DNA from 2 places in the Corynebacterium sp. c7Ub_26 genome. Region 2 is predicted to be linked to the other one. Evidence: riboswitches for the same ligand, from Rfam matches in the RefSeq annotation. Region 2 holds a riboswitch; the other holds the start of a gene.
What was found. Region 2 has a riboswitch for cobalamin ahead of metE (5-methyltetrahydropteroyltriglutamate--homocysteine S-methyltransferase). Riboswitches for the same ligand answer to the same signal wherever they lie in the genome.

Region 1 (7,556 bases), on a different contig from region 2:
ATCCAGGGTGGGGATCCGACTGGCACAGGCCGGGGTGGCCCCGGTTACCGCTTTGGTGACGAATTTCACCCTGAACTGCAGTTTGACCGCCCGTACTTGTTGGCCATGGCGAATGCCGGCCCGGGTACCAACGGTTCCCAGTTCTTCATCACCGTCGCACCGACGCCGCACCTGAACAACCACCACACCATTTTTGGTGAGGTCACCGATGCGGATTCTCAGAAGGTCGTCGACACGATCGCGGAAACGAAGACAGATCGCTTCGACCGTCCGCTGGACGACATCGTGATTGACTCCGTGGAGATCGTCGAGAACTAGTTTGTCCCGCCGGCTAGATTGAGCCGCCGGCTGTGTGTTGTCGGCAATCTATTTAGTACCGACAATTAACGACGATTGACGACGAGTAACGCGGTGACCGTGTCAGTACCTGTAGCGTTCCGGTACGTGTACTGCGTTGGTACGTGTAACGTGTGATGACGTGCTGACACGGACGATTCGCCAAACCCCTGTGACCTCGGGCGCGCTGATTGCCTGCATCGTTGTGTACCTGGTGACCGTTGTGCAATCCGGGTCCCTCGAGGGCAACACGCATGAATCGTCCTTAGCGGCGTCCTGGTGGCTGTATCTACCCGCGCTGACGCCCGACAACGAAGCTCTCCTCCGTGGTCTGACTTTCAGTTTTCTCCACTCCGGTTTGACGCATCTCTTGTTCCATGGGGTGATGCTGTGGGTGTTCGGGGTCGGCATCGAGCGTACCTACGGTTCGCTGGCGATGGCGATCATCTTTGCGGGCACAAGCTACGGGTCAGCCGCCATGATCCAGTGGCGCGACCCCCTGTCCCTGACCGTGGGGGCATCCGGAGTGATCTATGGCCTGATGGCCGTCGCCGCAGGCATGTATCTGAACAATAAACCGCAGATGAGAGCGCTTATCGTCCTCATTGTGGTGAACTTGGGGTATTCACTAATCACTCCGGGCATCTCCTTGTGGGGGCACATTGGGGGATTGCTGACGGGTGCCCTGATGGCCATCGCGATCTACGGAGCACAGATTGTGACCGGTATTCGCGGGCCGGGCCGACGCGTGGGACGGTTCGTCGCTGCTGGTCTAGGCACTGCGGGTATGGCGCACGGTGTTGGCTCGATGTCGAATGGCGCCTCATTGCTCGGTGGTGCTGGAGGCCCCATGATGGGTGCCGGTGGGTTGCAGCGAAGGCTTATCGCGCGACTGTCAGCGTCGGTAGCTGTGTTTGTGGTCGGTTGTGGAGCGATGGTGGTTTACATCGCACAGGTTCACTCCGCTTTTGGTGTTTGAGGGCACTGCACCTTCAAGAGCGCTGGAGCATCTGATCCCGACGGGCACGATCCCGGGGTAATTGTTCGAATTGGGTGGGTTTACCGGTGAAAATTAGCATCTGGGTTACCAAAAGGCGGGGATAGGGTCTAGAGTTGGTATGTACAAGACGATGAGGAACCCGGTGAGAATCCGGGGCGGTCGCGCCACTGTGACTTCGTTAGCGGTTGGGTAGTACGCCTGGTCAACCTGGTCGTTCCAGGAAGAGACAGCCCAATTATTGGATCCGCTGGGGTGAAAACTTCAGTTTGTGATTGTGCCTAACGAAGCAGCCAGATACTCGCGTTTTGTATTTACTTTCTTTGTTACGCGTCATATCAAAAGGAGTTGCTGCTGTTGGCTGATTTATATTTTTCTCTTGTGAAAGTAGGCGGAGATTAGTTCACGCCCATCACAAATTTCTCAAACTAGGATAATTCTTTTCATCTAGTGTTGTTACTCCATAAGGGAACGCCCAGGCAGGCGCGTGGTCTCGTATGCCAGGGCGTTTCTTCACTTTCAGTATTGAGGTCTACACTCGCGTAGGAATACACATTTTTTCCGGAAGAGGAAGTGTTCTTTATGACTGATTCATCACTTCATGCCGCTCAGCCAACCTCCGCATCTCGCACGTCGGCACGTTCGCTTGCAGAAGCCATCGATGTTCCTTCGTCATTTGTGTGGTTATTCTCTGCATTGGTTATTGGCCTGTTGGTGTACTACTTCGTTGGTATTGACCAGGGGGCTACCAGTGTCTTTGGTAACGACATGCACATTCATGAGTGGGTACACGATTCCCGCCACTTCTTGGGATTCCCCTGCCACTAATCTTCGCGTCATCACCAGTTTGCCTTGGTGGACGCCCGTATTTGGAGTTAAAAATGGAACGCCAATTCGTTCTACGTTGCGGGGGTTTCGGTTTACTTGCCGGACTTTTGTCGTTCATTTTCGCCAGGCTGTGGGCGGAGCCAATCACCGGTCGGGCCATTGATTATGAAAGTGGACGTGACGAAGCCCAAGAAGCCCTCGATAAAGCCGCTGGTATCGCCACTGGTGGCGATGAGACTGAACTGTTCAGCCGCACAATTCAATCGACCGTGGGTATCGGTACTGGCATGGTCCTTATGGGGCTAGCCCTAGGCTTGCTATACGCGGTAGTGTTCAGCCTTTACCTCCGATACGCCAAGCCGACCAACATCCGGGGCGCGGCTATTGGGGTTGCAGCCGCGATGTTTGCCTGCCTCTATGTCGTGCCATGCTTGAAGTACCCGTCGAATCCGCCGGCTGTCGGTAACCCGGATACGATTAAACAGCGCACGTGGCTTTTCCTCACGATGATTGTCGCGTCTGTGGTCGTCATGATCGGGGTTGTTTTCCTGCACAAGGTTCTGTCCGCGCGCATGGATTCATGGGTTGCTTTCCTCATCTCCGCAGTTGTTTTTGCAGTCATAATGTACGCGTTTAGCCGGTTACTTCCACCCTTGGGGCACCTGCAGGCCAACATTGATGAACTTGGTCGACATAATTCCGAGACACCTCTTCCCCTGAGAGACTCGGATGGGAAGATTGTGTATCCAGGGTTCCCAGCGGATGATTTGTATTATTACCGTCTCTACTCATTCATGGCCCAATGCATCCTCTGGGGTGTGATTGGATTTGGCACGGCCTTGGTGTCGAAGAAGGCTATTAATAAGGCCGCCCTTCAGGCTGAAAAAGAAAAAGTCGCAGCCTAAATTTAGACCTCACAACCGTTCCGCGTAGCTATGTAGTGCAATACGTAGCTACGCGTTGTCATATTGGTAGATATGTCGTGTGTACCGGTATATCTGTGGGTTCATCGGGATTTGTGACCTGTCTGTTCCGATACCGGCCGGTACACAGTTATTTAGGCGCCAACATAGCTTGCAGACAAACGACGAAGACCTTATTGTGAGAAGTAGCACCACCGTATGGTGGTGGTTTAAAAAGTAGGCCACCGTGCTGCTACACGATGACCTACTCGGGGCAAACCCCTCTTAGCAGAGCTTCTCGATCAAATCGAATAAAGCTGCTAAGTGGCCAGCCAAAGGCCCATATTTCAAAGCCAGGGCGAGGATCCGTACGATCACGGCCCTGGCTTTGCTTATGCCTTCCAGCCAGCCTTTATGGCCTCTGGAGATAATGAGGTATTTCGACAAAGTAGAACGCCCTATGCCCAACGGGTGGGTTACCCGTGCTTGTGGAACACCCGGATCGGTTGCCGATCCATCGAGACTACGAGAGAAGTCCGTTTACACGGGTGGCCGTTCCACACCCATAATTGGCCAGGGTATACGATGCATCAATGAAAAGGCCGCCTCGTGGTGGGACGCTCTCAGTGGGATAATCCTTAGTATGAGGCGTTTTCATCGGCAGGGCCACACGACCATCCGCGTGGTGCGGCTCATCGTTGTCTCGGCACCGCTCGCGAACGCACATCTGCCGCGGTTCGCGTCGTCAGAAGACACAGTTCGGTGGGCAGAGTACCGGCATACGCTGCGTCGTTACGAGGAATTCAGTGATATTAACGACGCGGGTTCGGGCACGGAAGACGTGGCCAAATCCACCTCATCGCGCGTTTTCGTGGGCAACCCTGGCCCCTGGGATGTAGGGGAGTGGGCGGGAAAGCCTTTGCCCCTCGTATCGCCATTGAAGATTGCGCAGTGGAGGAAAAACCCGGACTACGTCGGACATGAAGGGGAATCCCTACGCACTTATATCGATCGCGTGGCGGCCTGGGCTGACGGGCTAGAGCCAGGGGAATACGTCACGGTAAGCGACCAATCGCTGGGGCGCGCACTACTCGTCCATGCCCTGGACGCCCCGCCCGACGCTTTTTGGCACTGCGACATTCCCCCCGAGTGGCAGATGCGATTCCACCGTCGCCGCAGCGGCGACAAAGAAATGTGGACCCTTCGCGGCCTTGCACCCATCGATTCAGGGGCATCTGGAATGCTGCGATGAGCCCGTCACACAGTTGTGCTTATTTCCATCCCATAGTCATTAAAAGTCCGACGACGAAAAGCCCGAAACCGATGGCGTAGTTCCATGCATTCAGGTCCTGCATGAACGGGATTTGTGGCCCAGCGATGTAGTTGACCACCAGCCATAGGAGCCCAGCAATGATGAAGCCGAACATGATGATGCGGTACCACAGCGGGGTGGACGCATTGTTGAGCTTGACGGGGGTACGGGTAGACGTCGATGACGACGCAGGCCTCGACTCTGAGGACTCAGTTACCTTTGACTTCGGCATATCAACCTTTCTGACTCCGCGTAGCAGCGCATGAACGATGGTGTTGCCTGCCATGCAAGGTTAAGGGCAGCGCATACATCGGCGGTATGTGGCCCTGTTACACGATGTCGTGGACTCCGACATAACAGCTTCAGCGTCACCATAATACGGTAATGCTGGTGAAACCACTGACATGGTGCCGGTAGAGCAGTGGTATGGCGCTAGTTACAAGGCACCGTGGCACCATAATTGTTGGTGAGCCTACCGCGAATGATCATCAATCGGAAGATGGATTTTTCTCACCGGCCCCCACACGGCGGCTGGTTCGTGGCCACGTATCCAGTTGCGAACGTCGTCGGAAGATAGGGCTAGCAGGGCAATAATGGTTGCTGTTGTGAGCAGTAGGTTGTTGTGACCAGCTGCGATCATGCGCATTCCATTGCGATCAAGGATTGAGATCACGATGGCTATGGTGAGGAACAACATTAGAGCGTCGCGTGCGTGAGTAAAACCGCCGAGCGTGAGCAGAACCAAAATCAGAGTGCCTAACGTTAGTAAGCCGACGTACCACTGCGTTGCGACGTAGGCGGTGTGGTGGCTGAAACCCATGTCCTGCAAGGCGCCGGGGATAAAACGGTGCTGGTCTGCTTTGTATAGCAGGACGACGCTTTGCCACGCGACGACGAGGAACAGCATCCCCATGGACAGCATCAGGTTCGGTGGCCTCGGTGTGCGTTGCGCATTCTTTGGACGCCGGGCAGCACGCTCCTCATCGGAAATGTCGTCGTCATAGTGCGTGGACGCCCGGCCAGTGTAGCGGGTTCCGTTGATCGTCGAGTCCACATTGTCCGAGCCGCGTGCCGTGAGTGGCTCAGTATCACTGCTTTCCTCGACGGCGTTTCCTGCTGTGGCTTTCCGTGCCTCGGCGTTTTCAGAATCGGTAATATCCGACGAAGCATCCGCCCCGATATCATCGGGCAGCTCCTCGGACGTTTCCTCCGCACTAGCACCGTCGTCACCGTGTGGACCAGAGTGTAACCCGACCCTACTGACGTCGACAATGGGAAGATCCCCATCGGTATGTATTTTGTCGCCGCCGCCGTTGACATGGTGATAGCCCGTCGAGAAATCCTCAATCATGGATACCGAACTCTCGGGGACATAAGAACGAACCGTCGATACGACGTGATCGCGTTCCCTATCAATATCGGCAGCAATGCGGTGGGTTACTTGTAAGGTGAAAAAGCTAACGCCGACGGCTGTGTCGTAGCTGGCGGAGCCCACCCAGTCCACGCGGTGACCACCGGGAAGCGGCCAGTCTTTGGGGCATCGCCAGAGCCGAATGTGGTGTCGTCGGGAGGGAGAACCATCCACTTCCTGCTGGTAGGCGAGGTCTTGCTCACGATCGAAGAGGATCAGCGGACTCACCGGCGCCGCGGGATAGGACGCGCGAGTGATGGAGCTCCAGACAATTTTTGCCGACGACCGAAACGTCACCGGATCTGCCACCGTCCAGCCCGCTTCAGTCATCGAGCGGTGGAGCTGCTCGGCAGTGCCGTCGAACGCGATATTAACCGGATCGCCCAGAAGCCCATCCGAAGTCCGAGTGCGCCCGATGAAGTAGTTGGGGACGTAAATCCGCGTCAAAATTCGATGAAGCCGGGGGGGTGTGAGGTACGCAATCACACCCCACGCAGGGATAATCAATAGCAACCGAAAGTCTAAAACGAAGCTAAGTTTGAAGTATTCCCCCGCTAACCAGATGGCAGCTAAACCTGCGAGCAGGAAAAATGTGTTATCGATCCGCTTTTCCCGTGGCGTACGGGAAGAAAACTTGCGCATCGACGTCAAATCACTGGCATGCGACCACATCGACGACAAAGATGGCATAGCCATACCCTAGTAAAACCATGTGCGCTCTGTACTAATCTGCCTCGCGGTAATCACTAACCCACCGCGCGGGGATCTGGTGGGTAGAAAACAGCGTGGGTATATGCCGGAATGTGATCAATTGCTCCTGAACGTGATCGAAGATAAGAACAATGCCTGTTTCTTGCGCGTAAGGCCCCCGGAACGGGGTACCGTCGTCGCATAAAAACAGCAACGCACCGTCGCAAACCTGAATATTTATGACAAGAAAGGACGCGACGCCCCCCTTCAAGTTGGGTTAATCACTGTTCAAGTCCAAGAGTGCGGTAAGTCACGACGGTGAGTTGTGGTGCAACAGCCAACAAATCGGCTTAACGTAGTGGCCATGACCACGCGAAAAATTGGAGTGACCGAACTGGCTCTGCGTGATGCTCACCAGAGCCTCATGGCAACACGCATGGCCCTCGAAGACATGGTCGATGCCTGTGAGGATATAGACAAAGCCGGGTATTGGAGCCTGGAATGCTGGGGCGGCGCAACCTTCGACGCCTGCATCCGCTTCCTAAACGAAGACCCGTGGGAGAGACTGCGCACATTCCGCAAGCTCATGCCCAACTCACGCCTTCAGATGCTGCTTCGCGGCCAGAACCTTCTGGGATACCGTCACTACGAAGACGGCGTCGTCGATAAGTTTGTTGAAAAATCCGCTGAAAACGGCATGGACGTCTTCAGGGTTTTCGACGCGCTCAACGATCCCCGCAACCTCGAGCACGCCATGCAGGCTGTGAAGAAAGTGGGCAAGCACGCGCAAGGCACCATCTGCTACACCGTGTCCCCACTGCACGACGTGCAGGGCTACATTGACCTAGCAGGACGCCTGCTGGACATGGGCGCGGATTCGATCGCGCTCAAAGACATGGCTGCGCTGCTCAAACCACAGCCCGCGTACGATATCATCCGTGGCATCAAGGACACCTATGGCGACGATACGCAGATCAACGTCCACTGCCACTCCACCACCGGCGTCACGATGGTCACCCTCATGAAGGCCATTGAAGCAGGTGCGGATGTTGTTGACACCGCCATTTCCTCCATGTCCCT
Region 2 (7,556 bases):
TTGAGCACCGTGACGCTCACCATCAGGCAGGCGGCGGTCACGAGCGGGGTGTACGGGTGGATGTCGGGCTCCTTAGGGTGTTGCGGCATGGGGTGGGGGCTGTAGGCGGTCCTGGGGCTCTAGCCGGTTGGGCGTGAGGAAATCGGGACCAACGGCGTCGGCAATTACGAGGCTAGACCGCAACGCTATCCCGGGACCACAAAACTGCGGGGGTATATGGGAGGCCAGGAAAAGTGCGGGGGAACATGGTCAAAAACGGCCGAAAAAGACCCATATTCCCCCGCAGTTTTGGTGGGAGAGGTCGATATGCCCCCGCAAAATTCGGGCACGAATATGAGACGGGCCGCTGTGACCTTGGCTCACTGCCTCGCGCGGCTTTCACCAAGGACTTTCCAACGAAACGCGGAGCCAGGGTTTCTCACCAACCCCTACGACTTTTTCGTCGAAAATGAGCGGATTGTTCGAAGCGGAAGGGCCGCAATAATCGCCGCTACCAGCGTAAACACGATCACCTTATCGATCGGATCCGAGGTCAGCGACTGCAAATAAACGGCCGTCATGGGGCTGAATCCGAGCCCGCGGTACGCCGTCACCAAGAGACCCGTGCCCGTACCAGCCGTCCCGCCGAAAATGAACGACGCCACCGGCGCCGCCATCAACGCGGACAGCAAACCAACGAACACGCCGGCAATCGGGGGAACCCAGCGCTTCGTCCACGGCACCAGGCCCGCGAGCAAGCCAATCATGGCGTAATCCGCCGCAAAGGGGACGACGGTCGGGTTGAAGGTGCCCCAGATCAGAGCCGACAGCACACCCGTCGCCATACCGGCCTGCGGACCAGCAAGGGCAGCGATCAGAACCGTCCCAATGGAGTCCAGATATAGAGGGGCCGGCAATGGCATCGTGCCGATTACCTGCCCGACCACGATGTTAATGACCAACGCCGCAGGTAGCAGGGCCAGCGATCGCGACGGCAGCTTGGGCACAATCCCAATCAGCGCGATCAGCGCACTCACACCGAAACCGGCCAGCGCGATGATCGACCCCTTACCATCGGCAAGCGACTCCCAGGGATCGTCGGGCTGCATCAGGACCAGCGTCAACCACGTCGCCGCCATGATGAGAATCGCGATGGCGGTGCACACATTCGCGGAGTTGAAGACGCGTCGCTTGAGGGTGTTCGACGCTGTACCTTGTTTGTGGCCAGTGTGGTCTGGTGACGTAGTGGGCTCGACGGGGCCGTTGGTGCTCATAGGTTCTCCGTATCCGGCACATTCTCGGACTGATTATGCACGTGCGGCACGTCAAACGCGGCGCAACTGTGCAGGTAGACGTGCTTCGCTTTGCCAAGCACGTTTTCGGCAGCTTTCCACGCGTTTCCGCGCGGCTGCTGGTACAACGCTCTATGTCACCTCGAGCTGTCAATACTTTAACCCATTCGAACCCCAGCCCCGGAAACCCGTGTTGACCTCGGGGCTTATCTATTGCCGACGGGTGTGCAGTAGGAATTCGGGGCGCACGCAAGAAGTATGCGGCGGAGCACACCACGAACGCTCCAACGTCACGCCCACACAGCCTCCCGTAAATACCGCCCCGTCAATCCGGGCTCCTTCTGCTCGACCAACTCCCGCGGCGTGCCCTCAAACACGACCTGGCCACCCTCGTCACCCGCGCCCGGCCCCAGGTCAATGAGCCAATCCGCGTGCGCCATCACTGCCTGATGATGCTCCACAACCACAACGCTCTTACCCGAATCCACCAACTTATCCAGCAGCGCTAACAACTTATCGACGTCCTGCATATGCAGCCCATTCGTCGGCTCGTCCAGAACGTAGACTCCGCCGTCGTCGGCCATGTGTACTAATAACTTGAGGCGTTGGAGTTCGCCACCGGATAGCGTCGACAATGGTTGGCCAATAGTCAGATAGCCCAAGCCGACGTCGGATAGCCGACGAAGGATCGCAACCGCGCTCCGAACCTTCGCTTCTCGACAGAACGGGAGGGCCTGGTCAACGGTCATCGCCATGACGTCGGCGATGGTGGAGCCGCCCAACGTGTAGTCCAGGACCTCCGCCGAGAAGCCCCGGCCGGCGCAGTCTTCGCAGGTAGAGCTGGTGCGCCCCATCATTCCGAGGTCGATGTCGATGATTCCCAGGCCGTGACACGACGGGCACGCGCCTTCAGAGTTGGCGCTGAACAGCGACGGGGTGACGTTATTTGCCTTTGCGAATGATTTGCGGATGGGGTCCAGCATGCCGGTGTACGTGGCGGGGTTGGAGCGACGGCCGCCCTTGATCGGCGACTGATGAACGTAGACGAGGCGCTGGTCGAGGGTGGTGGTGTTGCCGTCGGAACCTCCGCCGCGGGCACTGGTTTCACGAGAAGCGCGCTCGCGGGAACCACCGTCCTCAGCGCTTCGACGCCGCAGCTCGATCATCAGTGAACTCTTCCCGGAGCCGGCCACGCCAGTCACAGCCACAAGCTCCCCCAGCGGAATCGACACCGTAACGTCGTCGAGATTATTCAACGAAGCATGGTCGATGGTGATCTCGCCGGTCCGCTGCCGGACAGTATCCTTCACACGAATGGAATCGTGCAGGTGGATGCCCGTCGCGGTCGAGCTCTCACGCAGCTGCTCCACAGTGCCCTCGAAGCACACCATCCCACCGTCCTTGCCCGCGCCCGGCCCCATATCAATCACATGATCCGCGATCGCAATGGTTTCCGGCTTATGCTCCACGACGAGCACCGTGTTTCCCTTGTCCCATAGGCGCAGGAGCAGGGCATTCATGCGCTCGATATCGTGCGGGTGCAGGCCGGCGGTGGGCTCGTCGAAAATATAGGTAGCATCCGTGAGCGCCGAATTCACGTGCCGCACCATCTTGGTCCGTTGCGCTTCACCACCGGATAGCGTCCCCGCGGGGCGGTCGAGCGACAAATACCCCAAACCACTATCGACGAATGTATCCAGCATCGCCAGCAGGTTCTCAATAACCGGCTTCACCTGGGGCTTGTCGAGCGACGCCACCCACTCGGCCAGCTCGTTGATCTGCATTCCTGCGGCGTCGGCAATAGAGACTCCATCGATTGTCGACGTTCGAGCCCCCTCATTGAGCCGGGTGCCGTGGCAATCGGGGCATGGCTTGTATGTCACCGCGCGGTCGACAACCTCGCGAATATGCGGCTGCATAGATTCGCGATCTTTCGACAGCATCGAATTCTTAAGGTGTGGAACTAAGCCTTCGTATGTTCTGTTGACGTTATTGATTTTGATGCGTTCCGGCTCACGATAAAGAAAATCTTGCATCTCTTTATCCGTGAAATCCTTGATGGGTTTGTCCCCATTGACGAACCCTGATTCCACAATTTGCCGAACTGACCATCCCCCAGCTTTGTAACCAGGAATGGTTAAAGCGCCATCATTAAGGGAAAGCGCGTCGTCGAAAAGCTCGGTCAACTTTAAATCAGTGACAGTTCCCATGCCTTCGCAGGTCACGCATTGCCCGCCGATCACAGTGAACCGTTTGGCCTTACCTTTTTTCTGCCCCGCTTTCTTGATTGCGCCGCCGCCCGTCACCGTCGGCTGATTAAATGAATATGCCTTAAGCCCACCAATATGAGGTTCGGCAACACGGCTAAATAACAACCGTAAATAAGCCAAAGCATCGGTAACAGTGCCGACGGTGGACCGCGGACCACCACCCAACGACGACTGATCCACACTGATGGCCGCCGTGATCCCCTCAATACGATCAACGTCGGGCCTGCTGGGAGCTTGCATAAACCCCTGCACAAACGCGTTATACGTCTCGTTAATGCTGCGCTGCGCCTCCGCGGCGATCGTGCCGAACACCAGCGAACTCTTGCCCGACCCCGACACACCGGTAAAAACGGTGAGCTTCCGTTTCGGGATATCGACGGTGACATGGCGCAAATTGTTTTCCGACGCCCCGACGACGCGAATGACATCGTGCAATTGCTGAGCACTGTTTGAATGAGCGCCGGCTGAAGGGGCTGCAGTTCGTGTCGACGTGTTCTGAGTAGCCACCCTCTTCACTGTAGTTGCACCCATAGGTCTAAAAAGGTTTCCTAATGCCGCGAGTGATCCGCGCCACTGCGTACGCCACGTCATCCCACCGTTTACGATAGATAACGCGATAAGTTCTTCTGCCCCGCGAATGGCATTGGCCCTCTCGTGGAGCAGAAAACCCAGGGAATCCGGTGAGAATCCGGAACTGTCCCGCAGCGGTATGTGAGAAAACCAAACGACACGATGATGCACTGGTGACCTCCCCGCCCCGGAGAGAACTGGGAAGCAGTGTCAATCAGGTTCCGCCCCGGATGACCACACCCTCACGGCCATCAGGAACAGCGCACCCAATCAGGCGCCAGCGGAGTGCTCACGAGTCCGAATACCTGCTTATCGTCGCGGAGCCCGCCGGGCCCGTGTGTCCACCACTGACGAGGATCAGGAATGACATTCACAACACTTGGCGTGCCACGCATCGGTCCACGCCGCGAACTCAAACGCGCTTGCGAAAAATACTGGAAATCGGGATCAGCGGGTGGAGAGGATGCAGCCCACGAGCGGTCAGCCCAAGAACATGCTTCCCACCTGGCCCGCACTGCCTGGGAACTCACTACGAAATACACACAGAACCTCGCCTCAGCCGGCATGGCATCCGTTCCCACCTTGGGACGCAGCTACTACGACGCCGTGCTGGACATGAGCGCCTACCTCGGCGTCCTCCCCGCACGATTCAACACAATCCCCGACCACACAATCCCCGACCGTGAGCCAACGATGTCGATACCCGATCGACTACCGCGCGATGTTGATCGTCGCTTCGCCACCGCCCGCGGGACGTCGGATCTTCCCCCGTCGGCAATGACCAAGTGGTACGACACCAACTACCACTACATCGTTCCTGAGCTCAGCGTCGACACGAAGTTTGATCTGACTATCGACGATTTTCTTGCCGACGTCACCGAGCTGCTGAAGACCGCCAACGTGCGACCCGTGTTAGTCGGCCCGTTCACCTATCTGACCTTGGCTGACCACGCAGCCGACGATGACCTCGACGGCCTGTGGCAACCGCTGATCGATGCCTATGTGGAATTCATCACGCGCTTGGGTGCCACCGGGGTGGAATGGGTGCAGCTGGACGAGCCGCAATTGACGTGCGACGTCACCGACGCCGATGCCGATCGCGTCCGGTCCGCCTACACGAAGCTCGCCGAGGCAGCCGGAAAAGCCGACGTCAAACTGCTCGCCGCCACCTACTTCGGCCCCGGCGATCATGCCCTCGCTGCGCTGAAGGGCACTGGCGTCAACGGCATCGCCGTCGACCTCATACCGAGCCAACAAACCCCCACGCGGAGCGCCACCAGCAGTAGCAACGCCCGCGGGGACGCGGCACAAGATGACGCCGTCCCGTCCTGGCTCGATGCATGGACAGGCGAGGAAACACTCGTCGCGGGAATTGTCAATGGCCGCAACGTCTGGCGCACCGATATCGAACAAGCGTTGCGCACGCTCAAAGAACTAGCCGAGCGCGGGCCGGTGGTGGCCTCGACGTCGTGCTCCCTCCTCCATGTCCCGTATCGCCTCGGGCGCAACGCCGACGGCACCGACGCGCAAGAAAGCAGCTCCGAACCTGGACTGCCCGTCGATGTCCGCAATCGGTTAGCTTTCGGCGAGGAGAAAATACAAGAACTTGCCGTACTCCACCGCGCCCTAGCGTCGGCAAGCACCCCGGACGACGAGCACTACATTGCCGCATCGAGCCAAGCGTTATCCGAGGGCCTGCCTACTAATGACGATGTCCAACGGCGGCTGAGCTCGATCACCGACGACGATCGACACCGCGTTCCGTACAGCGACAGAACAGGCCCGTCGCTACCCATCCTTCCCACCACGACGATCGGATCCTTCCCCCAAACGTCGGCGATCCGTCGCGCGCGGAAAGACAAATGCGACGGCACCATCACGCAGGACGAATACACCGCGCGGATGGAAGACGAAGTGCGGTCCACCATCAAGGCCCAGGAAGATCTCGGCCTCGATGTCCTCGTTCACGGCGAGCCTGAGCGGAATGACATGGTGCAGTACTTCTCTGAACAACTGGACGGGTACTGCTCCACCACGAATGGCTGGGTTCAGTCCTACGGGTCGCGGTGCGTGCGCCCACCCATTGTGACCGGCGACGTGTCCCGGCCGTCACCATTGACGACGCACTGGTTCCGCGTTGCCCAGGACGCTACCAACAAACCGGTGAAGGGGATGCTCACGGGGCCGGTCACGATGCTTGCGTGGTCATTCGTTCGTGAAGATCAACCCATGTCCGTCACTGCCGACCAGGTGGCGCTCGCGCTGCGCGATGAGATAGATGATCTTATTCAGGCCGGCGCGCGCATTATTCAGGTCGACGAACCTGCCATTCGCGAACTCCTCCCCCTACGCAAAGCTGACCACGATGCCTATACGACGTGGGCGACGCAGGCCTTCCGATTGGCAACGTCGAATGCTGGCCCGGATATCCACATCCATACTCATATGTGTTACTCACAGTTCAATGAGCTCATCGATACGATCATCGACTTGGATGCCGACGTCACCACCATCGAATCGGCCCGCAACGGCATGAAGGTACTCAAAGCTCTCCGCGACGCCGGGTTCTCCCTCGGCATTGGCCCTGGTGTGTGGGATATTCACTCGCCCCGCGTGCCGTCGGTCGACGAAATCACGACACTTATTCGCGACGCTATCGATGCCGTCGATGTCGAGCCTCTATGGGTTAATCCCGACTGTGGCCTGAAGACGCGGGCGTGGCCCGAGACGACCGCATCACTGCGCAACATGGTTGAGGCCACCCGGAGCGTTCGGGCGGAATTGCGTGGCTGAGCTGCCATTATGTGGCTACGAGTGTACTGTGGAGGCGCTGTGAGGGTATAGCCCGGCGGGCCGGTTCTCGGGATCTGCTGTCGGGACCCGCTATCGCGATGGAGTGAGAGTGGCGAACACGCGCTGTGTTTCGGCTCTCACTTCGTCGGGATCGACGGAATCGAGAACGTGGATCATGGCGGACTCACCCCGCTTCCCATCAGCCGGCGCCACCGTCGTTATCGCACCCCGGTCATCGGGCACGGCGGCTAGCGCTTTGTCAGCAGTTCCGTAATTGACCGCGTCGAGGGCCACCATGACGGCAAGCAGGTCATGGACCTGGGCACAATAACCAATCCCCTCCTTGTCGTGGAACTCGAAGTAAAAACGCAGCGCATCCTTCACAAGCGTGCCCACCTCGCCCGGCAAATCCCACCACGCGATGTCATCCGGCGTGACCATGATCGTTTCCGTCACACCCAGGTGACACAGGGTGACATCCCAACCACGCTGCCGAGTTTCGTCCAGCGTCATCGCCACTGCGTCGGGGTCGACCCAAAAATTCCACTCCGCCGTGGGCGTCGTATTTCCTCGATAATCGACGGCACCGCCCATGATCGTCAGCGAATCGAACCGCGACACCAGCTCAGGATTCATCGCTACCGACGTCAGC

Region 1: linked by a shared signal. The riboswitch ahead of ACWORE_RS10345 (CbtB domain-containing protein) and the one ahead of metE (5-methyltetrahydropteroyltriglutamate--homocysteine S-methyltransferase) in region 2 are both predicted to bind cobalamin.

Annotation. Positions count from the first base shown of each region.
Region 1 covers NZ_JBSNBL010000007.1:55,588-63,143, reverse strand. Annotated here, with positions in the region: gene ACWORE_RS10355 (peptidylprolyl isomerase) at 1-318, shown strand, start outside; gene ACWORE_RS10350 (rhomboid family intramembrane serine protease) at 479-1,315, shown strand; cobalamin riboswitch at 1,423-1,656, shown strand; gene ACWORE_RS10345 (CbtB domain-containing protein) at 1,916-2,161, shown strand; gene ACWORE_RS10340 (CbtA family protein) at 2,215-3,066, shown strand; gene ACWORE_RS10335 (histidine phosphatase family protein) at 3,707-4,315, shown strand; gene crgA (cell division protein CrgA) at 4,335-4,607, opposite strand; gene ACWORE_RS10325 (LssY C-terminal domain-containing protein) at 4,848-6,482, opposite strand; gene ACWORE_RS10320 (methylmalonyl-CoA carboxytransferase subunit 5S) at 6,841-7,556, shown strand, end outside.
Region 2 covers NZ_JBSNBL010000004.1:25,451-33,006, forward strand. Annotated here, with positions in the region: gene ACWORE_RS07545 (energy-coupling factor transporter transmembrane component T family protein) at 1-89, opposite strand, end outside; gene ACWORE_RS07550 (ECF transporter S component) at 429-1,118, opposite strand; gene ACWORE_RS07555 (ATP-binding cassette domain-containing protein) at 1,562-4,072, opposite strand; cobalamin riboswitch at 4,163-4,438, shown strand; gene metE (5-methyltetrahydropteroyltriglutamate--homocysteine S-methyltransferase) at 4,475-6,904, shown strand; gene ACWORE_RS07565 (nucleoside hydrolase) at 6,995-7,556, opposite strand, start outside.